Regions from separate parts of the Pseudomonas sp. S04 genome, predicted to be linked through region 3. Evidence: predicted binding sites of a transcription regulator. Region 3 holds the regulator's gene; each other region holds the start of a gene.
What was found. The regulator FliA, encoded in region 3, starts transcription of late flagellar genes. The targets are predictions, from matches to a motif close to CTAAAGTTTNNNNNNNNNNNGCCGNTAA.
Positions count from the first base shown of each region.

Region 1: the regulator FliA is predicted to act here: its motif matches at 2,158-2,185, upstream of motA (flagellar motor stator protein MotA).
Region 2: the regulator FliA is predicted to act here: its motif matches at 2,749-2,776, upstream of flgM (flagellar biosynthesis anti-sigma factor FlgM).

Region 1 covers NZ_CP019427.1:562,907-567,776, forward strand. The annotation lists gene PspS04_RS02390 (lipopolysaccharide biosynthesis protein) at 1-407, opposite strand, end outside; gene PspS04_RS02395 (HDOD domain-containing protein) at 558-2,087, opposite strand; gene motA (flagellar motor stator protein MotA) at 2,254-3,105, shown strand; gene motB (flagellar motor protein MotB) at 3,109-4,137, shown strand; gene PspS04_RS02410 (toll/interleukin-1 receptor domain-containing protein) at 4,189-4,680, opposite strand; gene PspS04_RS02415 (caspase family protein) at 4,680-4,870, opposite strand, start outside.
Region 2 covers NZ_CP019427.1:1,473,978-1,478,847, reverse strand. The annotation lists gene cheR (protein-glutamate O-methyltransferase CheR) at 13-840, opposite strand; gene PspS04_RS06465 (chemotaxis protein CheV) at 887-1,819, opposite strand; gene flgA (flagellar basal body P-ring formation chaperone FlgA) at 1,901-2,662, shown strand; gene flgM (flagellar biosynthesis anti-sigma factor FlgM) at 2,815-3,138, shown strand; gene PspS04_RS06450 (flagella synthesis protein FlgN) at 3,189-3,656, shown strand; gene PspS04_RS06445 (flagellar brake protein) at 3,752-4,498, shown strand; gene PspS04_RS06440 (MFS transporter) at 4,561-4,870, opposite strand, start outside.
Region 3 covers NZ_CP019427.1:1,700,902-1,705,771, forward strand. The annotation lists gene flhF (flagellar biosynthesis protein FlhF) at 1-1,321, shown strand, start outside; gene fleN (flagellar synthesis regulator FleN) at 1,436-2,266, shown strand; gene fliA (RNA polymerase sigma factor FliA) at 2,263-3,003, shown strand; gene PspS04_RS07470 (chemotaxis response regulator CheY) at 3,169-3,540, shown strand; gene PspS04_RS07475 (protein phosphatase CheZ) at 3,563-4,351, shown strand; gene PspS04_RS07480 (chemotaxis protein CheA) at 4,366-4,870, shown strand, end outside.

The DNA.
Region 1 (4,870 bases), 1.1 Mb from region 3:
AGAAATTCGCGCATCACCAGACCCATCACCGCCAGGGGCAGGGCAGGCCAGAGCTCGCTGGGCAAGCCTGCCCCGAATTGGTGCAGCAGGGTCAAGACCAACGCCACCACCAGGCCGAGCCCGGCGCTGCCCCACAAGGCGCTGCTGAACAGGGCGTGCGGCTCTCCTTCGCCGCTGGCGCGCAGATAGGTGTAGGGCGTCGCGATCAGCGTGTCGCCCAACGAGATGATCAGGAAGCAGAAGCTCAAGCCCAGGGCGTAGGCGCCCAGGGCTTCTTGCGAGACGCAGCGACCCAGCACCAGGCCTGTGAGGAAGCTGGTCAGGCTCTGCGCCGCCTGGCCGCCGATCACCCAGAAAACGCCATATCCACGACGACTCAGTCGTGTCCAAGAATGACTGCCAGACATAATTGCTGTCCTTGGAGATGGACTGTTGACGTATCACTCCCCGTCGTTGCTCGGGGGAGGGGCTGCGCAGGATGATCGCTAGTGAGTAAGGATTAGTATCACTTCGCCAGATTGGCAAATCCGTCGACGGAAAAACGGATGAGCGAGGGATCAACGCGCGCTATAGGTATTGAGAGCCTTTTCGATGCACTGCGCGGTTTTGCCGAAGGCCTGGACGCTGATGTCGGCAAACGCGCCGCCACCCTGGTCGGCGACCAGCAGCATGATCACTTTGCCTTTGTTGGTCAGCGAGCGCAGCAGCAAGTGCTCGCCGTCGAACAGCGAGCGCAGGCTGTCCGGCAAGTGGGCGCAAAACTGTGCATGGTTGGCGGGTGTCAGGCGCAATTGCGCCGGTTGCGCCAGCAAGCGCTGCAGCACGCTGCTCTGGCCGACCGCCAGTTGCAGGCTGGCGCTGTCCTTGGGCAAGCCCCAGGTCTGGTGGACGCGCAGGTTGCTCTGAGTGCGGTCGGCCATCAGCAGCATGGCCCGGCGCATGCCGCAGGCCGCCAAGGCATCCCGGGCGCAGGTGGTCAGGTGCAGGGCGTTGCTGAAGGGGCTCGGCTCGGCCAGCAGTTGGGCACAGTGTTTGCGCCAGCGCTGCAGGTCCTCGGCCGAGGGCGCGGCGGGAGCCTGTTCGCCGCGGCCCTGGCCATCTTCCCAGGGCCACAGCAGCGCTTCGGCCGGGTGCCAGAGGTCGGGCTGGCCGTGGTTGCGCGCGCTTTGCGCGGCCTGTTGGTGCTGTTGCTGCTGCACCTCATCCATCGGCATTTGCAGGTAGAGGCTGGTCAGGTACTGCCAGCGCCGGGTGTGCGGGCCGACCCAGGATTGCTGGGCCGACAGCGCCAGGCCGTTGGCCAGCAGCACGCTGTTGGCGGGCTGGTTGAGCCAGCGGCGCAAGGTCGGATCGTCATCCAGGCGGTTTTGCTGGCGCAGTGGATGGTCGGCGTCACGGGCAATGTGCAGCACTTGCACCAGCTCGCGTTGCTCGGTGAGCAGCAGCCGATAGCCCTGGGCGACCCAGAAGGGCAAGCGCCAGAGCTCCACCAGCACCTGGCAGAGTTCCAGCAGGCGTACCCCGAACAGCTGTTTTTCGACCTTGTGCGCTGCCTCGCCCTGGTGGATCACCCGGCGCTCCCATTCCTGCAGCAACTGTGGGTGACTCAGGGCCAGCGGCCACAGGGGGGCCAGAAACAATAGGCTGCCCCAGTGGATGTCCTGCCACAGGCGCGCCAGGCGGCTGGCAAAAAAGCCGTTGGCCTGTTGCGAGGCGTGCTGGCTGATCAGTTGCAGCTTGCGTAGTGCCGGCGGGATATCGCGCTCGGGCATGGCGGGCAGGCGTGCCAGGAGTTCGGCGGTGCGTTTGAGGCCCAGGCGAGTGAGCGCCACTTCCAGGTTTTCACAAGGCTCACTGAGGCTGCCGTGGGCGTGGCGATTGGCCTCGCGGATCACGCTCAGGGCCAGGGCTGGACTGCCCTGAATCAAGTCGGCGATATCGCGCAGGGAGCTGCGACTGCTGTTGATGGCTCTGCACACGCGGTCATGGCTGGCCTGCGGTACGGGCAAGACCACAGCGTCGAGACGCTGGACCCAGTCCTGCAGGGTGGAGGGGGTTGCCGGTGGGACGTTCGTTTCATTAACCATGGTCGGGCGCGATCATCGTTGACTTCAAACACGCCCGGGGCGGGGCAAATTGGCTTTTCGCCATAACTGGCTATAGTCTGGCGCAGTTTTGCCGATAAGTAGAAGAAGAGATTGTTTAACTTCCGAATATGACCTTGAACCCGACTTAAGTAAGTACCTTCTACCTATGGCTAAAATTATCGGCATCATCGTCGTATTCGCGAGCGTGCTCGGCGGATACGTGCTTTCCCATGGCAAGATTGCCGCCCTGATCCAGCCCTTCGAGGTGTTGATCATCGGCGGCGCAGCCCTGGGTGCATTCCTCCAGGCCAACCCCGGCTACATGACCATGCACGTGCTCAAGAAGTCCCTGAGCATGTTCAGCACACGCTTCACCCACGCCTTCTACCTGGAGGTGCTGGGCCTGATCTACGAGATCCTCAACAAGAGCCGCCGCGAAGGCATGATGGCGATTGAAGGGGATATCGAGGACGCCGCCGCCAGCCCGATTTTTGCCAAGTACCCGACGGTGCTCAAGGACGAGCGCATGACTGCGTTTATCTGCGACTACTTGCGCATCATGTCGTCCGGCAACATGGCGCCCCATGAGCTCGAAGGCCTGTTCGACATGGAGCTGTACAGTCTCAAGGAAGACCTGGAACACCCCTCCCATGCAGTCAACGGCATTGCCGATGCGATGCCCGGTTTTGGTATCGTCGCGGCGGTACTGGGGATCGTGGTCACCATGGCCTCGCTGGGTGAGGGCGACCAGAAGTCCATCGGCCTGCACGTCGGTGCGGCACTGGTGGGGACCTTCTTCGGTATTCTCGCCGCCTACGGTTTTTTTGGTCCGCTGGCCCATTCCCTGGCCCACGACGCCAAGGAAGAGCTGAACGTCTACGAGGCCATCAAGGCCTCGCTGGTGGCCTCGGCTTCCGGCATGCCGCCGTCGCTGGCGGTGGAATTCGGGCGCAAGGTGCTGTACCCGGCGCACCGTCCTAGCTTCGCCGAGCTGGAACAAGCAGTTCGCGGTCGCTGAGTCATGGAAAACAATCAGCCGATAATCATCAAGCGCGTCAAGCGCATCGCGGCCGGGCATCACGGGGGCGCCTGGAAAATCGCGTTCGCTGACTTCGCGACGGCGATGATGGCGTTTTTCCTGGTGCTGTGGCTGCTGTCCACGGCCACGCCGGAGCAGAAGATCGCCATTGCCGGCTACTTCAAGGACCCGATCGGCTTCACCGAGAGCGGTACGCCCTACGTCATCGACCTCGGCGGTTCGCCGGAGCTGGCGCCGGACAAGACCCTCAACCCTGAGGCCAAATTCCAGCCGCAGCCGGACAAGGTGACGGTCGATACCGAGCAGGCCGAAGGCGTGGCCGAACAGGTCGAGCAGGAACGCCTCGAGTTGCTGCTGCTGGAGTTGCAGAACAAGGTCGAGGAAAACCCGCAACTGCAGAAATTCAAGGACCAGATCCTGTTCGAGATCACCCCGGATGGCTTGCGCATCCAGATCATCGATTCGGAAAACCGGCCGATGTTCGACTCCGGCAGTGCACGCCTCAAGCCGTACTTCGAAGACATCCTGCTGGCCATGGCGGACACCATCAAGGCGGTGCCCAACAAGATCAGCATCAGCGGCCACACCGATGCCAAGCCCTATGCCGGCAGCGGTGATTTCGGCAACTGGGAGCTGTCGTCCAACCGTGCCAACGCCGCGCGACGAGCGCTGGTGGCTGGCAGCTATCCGCAAACGCAGGTGGCGCGGGTGGTGGGCTACGCTTCGTCGGCCATGTTCGACCGCAAGAATCCGTTCAATCCGGTCAACCGCCGGATCGACATTGTGGTCCTGACCAAGAAGGCCCAGCGTGCCATCGAAGGTGAACAAGGTGCCGAGCCGGCGCCGGTGCCGACCCAGGGCCAAGGGGCCCCGGGCGAAGTGCCGGCAGCGCCAGTCGACCCGGATGCCTTGCCCGCAGACCAGCAACCGCTGCCAGCCCATGAGCTGCGCGAGCGCTTGAATCTGTTTGATGATCCGCTGCCCAAGCCATCTGAAGCCCCCAAGCAGTGATCCATAAAAAAGCCGACAGCGATGTCGGCTTTTTTATGCTCGCCGTTCGCTTCAAAAGCCGCGGCGGACCCTGGCCTTGAGTTCGGTATGGAAGCGATCTGCATTAGTCCGGTTGTTCGAGCGTAGCGACTCGTTGCTGACGATCGAGTCCAGCGTCATTGCGCGTCTGCTTGTCTGCTCGTCGCGGTAGGCGTCGATAAAGAAATCGAGGTCGGCAATCCTCGACAGTTTTGGCCACTTGTCGAGGTACTCGGGCAGTTCTCCGGCGCCGGTCTTGAATGAGCAGATTCGCCGGTCACTGATGGTCGCCTCGCCAATTTCGAAGGGTACCCACCAGGAGTGCGCGGTTTTGTCCGACACCACTGCGAGCAAATGGCTGCACTCGGTAATGTTGCGGGTAATCACCCCGGTGATGTCGTCGGTGGTTTGCGATTCAGGATCCAGTACATCCAGATAGGTTTTTATCCCAGCCTGGCTCAGCCGTTCGTTGATGGTCATGGCGATGGGGCGGTCGGTGTGGCGGTAGCTGATAAACACAGGCATCAGAAGTGTCCCTTGATCGCGAGTTCGCGGTAATAGGCGCCGAGTGCGGTGAGCCGGCAACCGGTGGCGTTGATGGCGGCGTAGTACATGTGCTCGGCGTCAACTGGCTCGACCAGGCTGTGGCGATTGCACTTTTGCAGTTGGGCGAAAATGTCGCCGTTTTCCGGATCGAAGGCGGCGTCGGTGGGTT
Region 2 (4,870 bases), 230 kb from region 3:
GCCACCTGACCATCACTTGGCCTGGTAGATGATCCCCGGACTGCACTGGACCATCTGATAGTGATCCGGCAAGCCGTTGAGGGCTTCGGACGCGCCGAGGAACAGGTACCCGCCCGGCTTGAGCGTACTGTGAATGCGCAACAGGATGTCCTTCTTCACTTCGGCAGAGAAGTAGATCAGCACGTTGCGGCAGAACACGATGTCGAACTTGCCCAGGCTGGCATAGCTGTCCAGCAGGTTGAACGAGCGGAACTCCACCCGGCTCTTGATCGGCGCCTTGACCGCCCAACGCCCCGGCCCTTTCGGGTCGAAGAAACGCTGCAGGCGCTCTGGCGAAAGACCGCGGCCAATCGCCAGGCTGTCGTACTCGCCGGACTTGCAGTTGTTCAGCATGGTCCCGGAAAGATCGGTAGCGACAATCTGCACCCCCATCCGCAACTGGCCCATGTTGGTCCGCTCGAACTCGTCGATCGACATCGACAGCGAATAGGGTTCCTGCCCCGACGAACAGGCCGCCGACCAGATCCGCAGGCGCTGGCCGGGACTGGCCTTGATCGCTTCGGGCAAGACCTTGTTCTTCAACACTTCAAACGGATAGGTGTCACGAAACCAGAGGGTTTCGTTGGTGGTCATCGCGTCCACTACCATCTCGCGCAACCCACCGCGCGGCTGGACTTGAATGCGCTGGACCAGCTCACCCAACGACTTGATACCTTGCTGTTCCATCAGTTTGTTGAGACGGCTCGAGACCAGATACTGTTTGTTTTCACCGAGCAAAATGCCACAGGCTTTTTCCAGGAAGACCCGGAACTGTTCGAAATCCAAATTACCCGTAGACAATGATGCCGCCTCTAAAATCGTGTTGATCGCCAGGGGCAAAGGCCACCTAGCTGATATCTGCTGCTTTGATCCGGTCGACTACCCGGGATGCCAGGTCATCAGGGCGGAACTTGGCCAGGAAGTCATCGGCACCGACTTTCTTGACCATCGCCTGATTGAATACGCCTGACAACGAAGTATGCAGGATGATGTGCAGCTTTTGCATGCGCGGGTCGTTGCGGATCTCGGCGGTCAGGGTGTAGCCGTCCATTTCCGGCATCTCGATGTCGGAAATCATCATCAGGAATTCCTCTTCCGGCTTCTTGCCCTCCTCCACCAGCTTGCGCAGGTAGTCCAGCGCCTGCCGGCCGTCGTTCAACGCCACGACCTCGACCCCGACCGTCTGCAGGCAACGGGAAACCTGCTTGCGCGCCACCGACGAGTCATCGACCGTCAGCACCCGCAGCGACAGCGCCTTGTGTTGCGTCTCGTCATCCACCACCCCGGCGGAAATCGCTTCCGGTGCCGGCGCCACTTCGGCCAGGACCTTCTCGACGTCGATGATTTCCACCAACTGATTGTCGACCCGCGTCACCGCCGTCAGGTAGTGATCGTGGCCCGTGCCCTTGGGTGGCGGATGGATCTCCTCCCAGTTCATGTTGACGATCCGCTCGACCGAGCGCACCAGGAACCCTTGGGTCTTGGTGTTGTACTCGGTGATGATCACAAAGGGATTGCTCTGGTCCTGCAACCCGCCCGACCCCGTGGCCATTGCCAGGTCCATGATCGGAATGGTTGCGCCCCGAATACTTGCCACACCGCACACGACAGGATTGGATTTGGGCATCAGGGTCAGTTTCGGGCATTGCAGCACTTCCCGAACCTTGAACACATTGATGCCATAGAGCTGCGGACCGTCGAGACGGAACAACAACAGCTCCAGGCGATTCTGCCCCACCAGTTGTGTGCGCTGGTTTACTGAATCCATTACACCAGCCATGCCCAGCCCCCTACACCAACGCTAAGTGTGTTGCGACGCACATTCATCACTAAACGGCACGGCGCTTGCTTTTTAACCGCTATGAACGTGAACACGACATTTTTCCGACGCCTGACCTCAACCTGCCGCCGATTGCTCGGCGCGGTTGCGGCGGCGTGCCTTTTCAACGCTGGCAGCCCTGCCCTTGCAGATCCGCTTACCTTGCCTGATCTACTTATCGGCGTCACTCAGGGCTTTCTTGAATTCACTGTTGAAGACTATCTGGCGTCCAGCCAAACCGAAGGCCGCTACGAGATCGAGGTCAAGCAACTCGATCCCCGTCTGCGCCTGCCGACCTGCGACAAGGAATTGACAGCGTCCCTGGAGAGCCCGACCAAGCCAGTGGGCCGAGTCACGGTGAAGGTCCGTTGCGACGGCACTTCGCCCTGGACCGTGTTCGTGCCCGCGCAAGTCCGGCTGTTCCGCGAGGTGGTGACCAGCACCCGCCCGCTCAAACGCGCCGCAATCATCGAGCCGGCGGACGTTATCCTGCGTGAGCGCGACATCAGCCTGATCAACCAGGGTTACCTGACCAATGTCGACCAGGCGATCGGGCAAAAAATTGTCCGACCAATGGTCAATGACCAGGTCATTACCCTGGTCCACCTGGAGCAGGCCGAAGTGGTACGCAAGGGCGATCAGGTGGTGATCACCGCCCGCAGTGGCACGCTCAGCGTACGAATGCCCGGGGAGGCGCTGGCCAATGGCGGCATGAACCAACAGATCCGGGTCAAGAACCTGAACTCCCAGCGGGTGATCAAGGCTCAGGTGATCGCCCCCGGCCAGGTTGAAGTGGCCATGTAGATAACTGGCGAAGGTGCCAGCCATTCCCTAAACTGTGCCTCACGCAGGGCAAATGCCGACGCGCCCGTGCTCATCGAGAAATGAGCCTAAAGTTTTTCGCGATTTTGCCGAAAACATGGCAAGCGTCCAAATTCCCAGAGGTTTTTCGCATCATGGTTATCGATTTCAGCCGTTTGAACAGCTCCCCCACGCTCACCAGCACGCGCACCAGTGCCAGCCAGGAATCTGCTGACGCCGCTCAAAACGCGCCGCTGTCGACCGAGACCCAACAGGTCGCGGCCAAACAGAGCGGGGAATCAGTCCACTTCAGCAACGAGGCCCAGCAGTTGCAGAAGATCAGCGACACGCTGCGCGATCAGCCCGCAGTCGACAAAGCCCGTGTGGCCGAGTTGAAAGCCGCGATTGCCGATGGCAGCTATAAAGTCGACAGCAACCGCGTCGCCAGCAAACTGCTCAACTTCGAAGCCCAGCGCTAGCCCACCAGGCTTGCGCCAGGCTTTTGGACGCTTAAAACCCAAGGCCAGCCATGCACGATAACAATTTACTGCAACTGATCACCGACGACCTTGAGCCAGCTCAACAGTTGCTCGATTTGCTGGGGCAAGAATCCCTGGCACTGCACGGTCGCGACATGCAACGGCTGGAGCAGATCCTTGCCAGCAAGCAAGGCCTGATCGTCCTGCTCGATCAGCATGGTCGTCGGCGCAGCGAAATACTCGCCAGCCTCAACCTGCCAACCGACACCAGCGGCCTGCAACAGCTGGCCGCCCAGTCCAGCCTCGGCGAGCAACTGCTAGCCCAGAGCGAGGCGCTCAATCATCTGCTTAACGAGTGCCAGAGCGCCAACGCGCACAACGGCCGCTCGATCCAGGTGCAACAAGCCTCCACTGCCCATCAATTGAGAATCCTCAATGGCGGCGAGTCTCCGACCCTTTATGACGCACGCGGCTCAACCGCCATGCTCGTGAAGCCGCGCCCACTCAGCCAGGCTTGACCTCGCCTCTGAGCGCGCTCTATCAAGGCGCGAAACATGCTGGCAGAATGCTGGCTCTTGCGTGTGACCGTATTCTGTCTGGAGAGTGATAAACCGTGTTCAATGCCTCAAACGCGGAAGATGCTCCGCAGCCACCGAAAGTGCTCACGACACCTCTGGAAATCGCCAGCACCCTGCGCATGCTGCAAGAGAGCCATGATCCCCTGATCATCACGTTCCACGAGCGCAGCCAGCGCTTCCAGAGCTACCTGGTGGACGTCGATCGCGAAAGCGCCATGATTGCCCTCGACGAAATGATCCCGCGCGATGGCGAGCGTTTCCTGCTGGCGGGTGAACCGTTCCGGATCGAAGGCTTTCATGAAGGCGTGCGCATCGCCTGGGAGAGCAACGGCACCCTGGCCATCGACGAAGCCAACGGTGGCCGCTGCTACCGCGGCACGCTGCCCGACGAGGTGGTCTACCACCAGCGCCGCAATGCTTTTCGCGCGGCCTTGAAGCTGGCGCAACTGGTCAATATTGAACTGGCTGGCGAGAAGCTCAAGGTGCCCCTGAGCGGCAAGTTGCTGGACATCTCCGCCACCGGCTGCAAGCTGCGTTTTGACGGCGACATCACCAGCGGGCTGCAATTGGGCCAGGTCTACGACCGCTTCCTGGCCGCCCTGCCCTTCGGCAGCATGACCACCTCGGTGGAGCTGCGTTACCTGCATCACGAAGAGCGGATCGACACCACCTTCGCCGGCGTGCGCTTTCACAACATGAGCGGCCTGGTGCAGCGCCAGGTCGAGCGTTTTGTCTATCAGTTGCAGCGTGAAGCCCGGCGTTTCGATAAAGACGATTTCTGATTCGCCAGGCAAAAAAAACGGGCAGCCCCTTGCGGTGACTGCCCGTTTTTTTTGCCTTCAGATCAAGGCCTGGCCCCAGTGAAAGTGTGGGGATGTTCATCGTCCGGCGGCGGATCGGTATTCGTCTGCTCGGCCTCGGTCCCCGCTTCGGTCTCCGGCTCAGGCTCGGGGTCAGGACTGGCACCGTTCTGCATCTGGTCCTGCACCACCTGCTCGTCGACCCGGGGATCGAGTGCAGCCACCAGTGGCGAACTGGACATGCTGTCCGGCATCGCCACGTGGTGCAGCGGCGCGTCATCGACCTGATGCAGGTTGGTCACCGCTTTGGGCCGGATGCGCCAGACCAGGACCAGGGCGAAGAAGCTGAAAAAC
Region 3 (4,870 bases):
AGTTAAGCGTTTTTTCGCCGCCGATATGCGTCAGGCCATGAAGCTGGTTCGTGATGAGCTGGGCGCCGATGCCGCGATCATCGGCAACCGCCGCATCGCCGGCGGTGTCGAGCTGATGGCGGCCCTGGATTACAAGCTGTCGGCCCTGGCGCCGCGGGTGCCGAACATTGAGCTCGAGGACGAGCTGCGCAAGACCCAGTCGCGCATTGTCACCGCCCAGGCCGAACTGAGCTTGCGTGGCGAAGGCGAGGCGGGCGAACACGCCAGTCGCCAGCTGTTTGCCGGGCTGCCGCTGACCGCCGCCGAACCCTTGATCGAACCGACCCTGTCCGAGCCGCCGCGTCCTGCCCCGGCACCAGCACCGGCGGCCGCCATCGACCCGCGTGCCTACGATTCGATGCGCTCGGAGCTCAATGGCTTGCGCGAGTTGCTCGAAGTGCAACTCGGCTCCCTGGCCTGGAACCAGCTGCAGGGCCGCCATCCGCAGCAGGCCAACCTCTGGCGCCGGCTGCAACGCATCGGCTTGTCCGGTCCGTTGTCCCGTGACCTGCTGGAGCTGACCACCAGTATTGAAGAACCCCGCCAGGCCTGGCGCATGCTGTTGGCCCACCTGGCGCGGATGATCGTCACCCCCGAGATCGAACCCCTGGAAGAGGGCGGAGTGATTGCCATGGTCGGCCCGGCCGGCATGGGCAAGACCACCACCCTGGCCAAGCTGGCAGCACGTTATGTGCTCAAGTACGGCGCGCAGAACATCGCCCTGGTGAGCATGGACAGCTACCGCATCGGCGCCCAGGAGCAACTCAAGACCCTGGGGCGGATCCTCAACGTGTCGGTGACACACCTGGATCCGGGTCAGTCCCTGGCCCAGGCCCTGGACCCACTGCTGCGCAAGCGCGTGGTGTTGATCGACACCGCGGGTCTGCAGGCCAGCGACCCGGCCTTGCGCATGCAGCTGGAAAGCCTGGCGGGACGCGGGATCAAGTCGAAGAATTATCTGGTCCTGGCCACCACCAGCCAGAAGCAGGTGCTGACGGCCGCCTATCACAGTTATAAACGTTGCGGGCTGGCCGGCTGCATCCTGACTAAACTGGACGAAACGGCAAGTCTGGGCGAGGTCTTGAGCCTGGCGATCAGTCACGAATTACCGGTGGCCTATCTGACCGATGGGCCGCGTATCCCGGATGACCTGCATCTGCCGCGCCGCCATCAGTTGGTCAGTCGCGCCGTGAGTGTACAAATGCAGGAAGAACCCAGCGAAGAAGCCATGGCTGATATGTTCGCTGATCTCTACCACAGCCCGACCAAACGGGTCGGCTGAGGTATTAATGACTAGATTTGTATCTACATCGATGGCCTGCCGTGCATTGTTCCCCAGGGAACGCGCAGCCAGTCATGTAGCCCGCGTCTAAGCAAGACAAGGTATAGAAAGCACATGGGCAGCATGCATCCCGTACAGGTGATCGCGGTGACCGGCGGCAAGGGTGGCGTCGGTAAGACTAACGTTTCAGTGAACTTGTCCCTGGCTCTGGCAGAGCTCGGCCGGCGCGTTATGTTGCTGGACGCCGACCTGGGGCTGGCGAACGTCGATGTGTTGCTGGGGCTGACGCCCAAGCGCACGCTGGCCGACGTGATCGAGGGTCGCTGCGAATTGCGCGACGTGCTGCTGCAGGGGCCCGGCGGGATTCGTATCGTGCCGGCCGCCTCCGGTACCCAGAGCATGGTGCATCTGAGCCCGGCCCAGCACGCGGGCCTGATCCAGGCGTTCAGCGATATCGGCGACAACCTCGATGTGCTGGTGATCGACACCGCGGCCGGGATCGGCGAGTCGGTGGTCAGTTTTGTCCGCGCCGCGCAGGAAGTGCTGCTGGTGGTCTGCGACGAGCCGACTTCGATCACCGACGCCTACGCCCTGATCAAGCTGCTCAACCGTGACTACGGCATGAACCGCTTCCGCGTGCTGGCCAACATGGCGCAAAGCCCGCAGGAAGGGCGCAACCTGTTCGCCAAGTTGACCAAGGTCACGGACCGCTTCCTGGATGTCGCCCTACAATACGTCGGCGCGGTGCCCTACGACGAAAGCGTGCGTAAGGCAGTGCAGAAGCAGCGCGCGGTGTACGAAGCCTTTCCTCGTTCCAAGTGCGCCCTGGCCTTCCGCGCCATTGCGCAGAAAGTCGATACCTGGCCATTGCCCGCCAATCCGCGTGGGCATCTGGAGTTTTTTGTGGAGCGCCTGGTGCAACAGACTGCGGGTCCGGTGCTATGACAGCCAGCGGTTACAACCTGTACAAGCAATCGGCGCGTGACGCGCAGTACGAGCTGATCGAGCGTTACGCGCCACTGGTAAAACGCATTGCCTATCACTTGCTGGCGCGTCTGCCGGCCAGTGTCCAGGTCGAAGACCTGATCCAGGCCGGGATGATCGGCCTGCTGGAAGTCTCGACCAAGTACGACGCCAGCAAAGGCGCGAGTTTCGAAACCTACGCCGGGATCCGCATCCGCGGGGCAATGCTCGACGAGGTCCGTAAAGGTGACTGGGCGCCACGCTCGGTGCACCGCAATACCCGCATGGTCAGCGACGCGATTCGCTCAATTGAAGCTAAAACCGGACGTGACGCTAAAGATCACGAGGTTGCGGCCGAACTCCAATTGAGTCTCGACGATTATTACGGGATTTTGAATGACACCTTGGGCAGTCGCCTGTTCAGTTTCGACGATCTGTTGCAGGACGGCGAGCATGAAGGGCTGCATGAGGATGGCGCGAGTGCTCATCTCGAGCCGTCGCGTGACCTGGAGGATGAACGCTTCCAGGCTGCGCTGGCGGACGCGATTGCCAATTTGCCGGAGCGTGAGCGACTGGTCTTGGCGCTGTACTACGACGAGGAGCTGAACCTCAAGGAAATCGGTGAGGTCCTGGGGGTCAGCGAATCGCGGGTCAGCCAGTTACACAGCCAGTGCGCAGCCCGTTTGCGGGGGCGTTTGGGAGAGTGGCGAGCGCGCTGACAGCAGTGTGGGGACACTGCGAACGACACCGCTACAGCCTCGCGCTGGCGCGGTCATCATCCGTTGTGCTCCAAACCGTCGTTGAGTGCTCTGCCTGTTGATTGAATGGCGTGCCCAGGTGCTGGGCGCGTTTAAGACTGCTTGGAGGTCGAATTGGACAAGAACATGAAAATCCTCATCGTTGATGACTTCTCAACGATGAGGCGGATCATCAAAAACCTGTTGCGTGACCTCGGGTTCACCAACACGGTCGAGGCAGACGACGGCACTACAGCCATCCCAATGCTCAACAGTGGCAGCATCGATTTTCTGGTCACGGACTGGAACATGCCGGGCATGACCGGTATCGATCTGCTGCGCCACGTGCGCGCCAACGAAAAGCTCAAGCACTTGCCAGTGTTGATGGTGACCGCTGAAGCCAAGCGCGAGCAGATCATCGAAGCGGCCCAGGCCGGCGTCAACGGCTATGTGGTCAAGCCGTTCACCGCCCAGGCGTTGAAAGAAAAGATCGAGAAGATCTTCGAACGCATCGGTTGATGTCTGGCGCCACGGGGGAGCTATGGAACAACGAGAGATTTCACAGGGCGATTTTGAATCGACCCTGAAAAAACACGCGGTCGAATTGGTCGACAGCCTGGAAAAGGGCAAGTTCGGCGAGGCCGTGCAACTGATCCATGAGCTCAACCAGACCCGTGACCGTGGCCTGTACCAGGAAGTGGGCAAGCTCACCCGTGAGCTGCATAGCGCGATCGTCAATTTCCAGATTGACCCGAACATGCCGCAAGCCGAGGAAGTCTCGCAGATCACCGACGCCACCGAGCGCCTGGGGTATGTGGTCAAGCTGACCGAGGCGGCGGCCAATCGCACCATGGACCTGGTGGAGAACAGCACGCCGCTGGTCAATGCCCTGGGGACCGATGCCCAGGCGTTGAGCGCAGACTGGGGGCGTTTCATGCGCCGTGAAGTCGGGGCTGAAGAGTTCCGTGAGCTGGCCCGGCGCGTCGATGGTTTCCTGAGCCGCAGCGCCAGCCACAGCCAGATCGTGGCGGGCAACCTCAACGACATTCTGCTGGCCCAGGATTACCAGGACCTGACCGGTCAGGTGATCAAGCGCGTGACGCAACTGGTCACGGAAGTGGAAAGCAATCTGCTGAAACTGGTGCTGATGGCCAGCCAGGTCGACCGCTTTGCCGGCATCGAACATGACCGTGCAGCGATCCTCGCGGAAAAAAATCCGCAAAAACATCTGGCGCAGGGTGAAGGTCCGCAGATTCATGCCGATAAACGTGATGACGTGATGTCCGGTCAGGACGATGTCGACGATTTGCTTTCCAGCCTTGGATTCTAGGAGCACCCCTACACATGAGCTTCGGCGCCGATGAAGAGATCCTTCAGGATTTTCTGGTTGAGGCCGGCGAGATTCTGGAGCAACTGTCCGAACAACTGGTCGAGCTGGAAAGCCGACCGGATGATGCGGACCTGCTCAATGCAATTTTTCGCGGTTTTCACACTGTAAAAGGGGGCGCCGGCTTCCTCCAGCTCAACGAACTGGTGGAGTGCTGCCACATCGCCGAGAACGTCTTCGACATCCTGCGCAAGGGTGAGCGGCGCGTCGACTCGGAGCTGATGGACGTGGTGCTCGAAGCGTTGGATGCGGTCAACGGCATGTTCAGCGAAGTGCGCGAGCGCGCACCGGTCACTGCTGCCACGGCCGAGCTGCTGGCGGCCCTGGCGCGCCTGGCGGAACCGCAATCGGCCGACGAGGTGGCAGCGCTTGCGCCAGCACCCGCGGCGCCGGTTGTCGCCAGCGACAGCGGCGATATCACCGATAACGAATTTGAACTGCTGCTCGACTCGCTGAATGCGG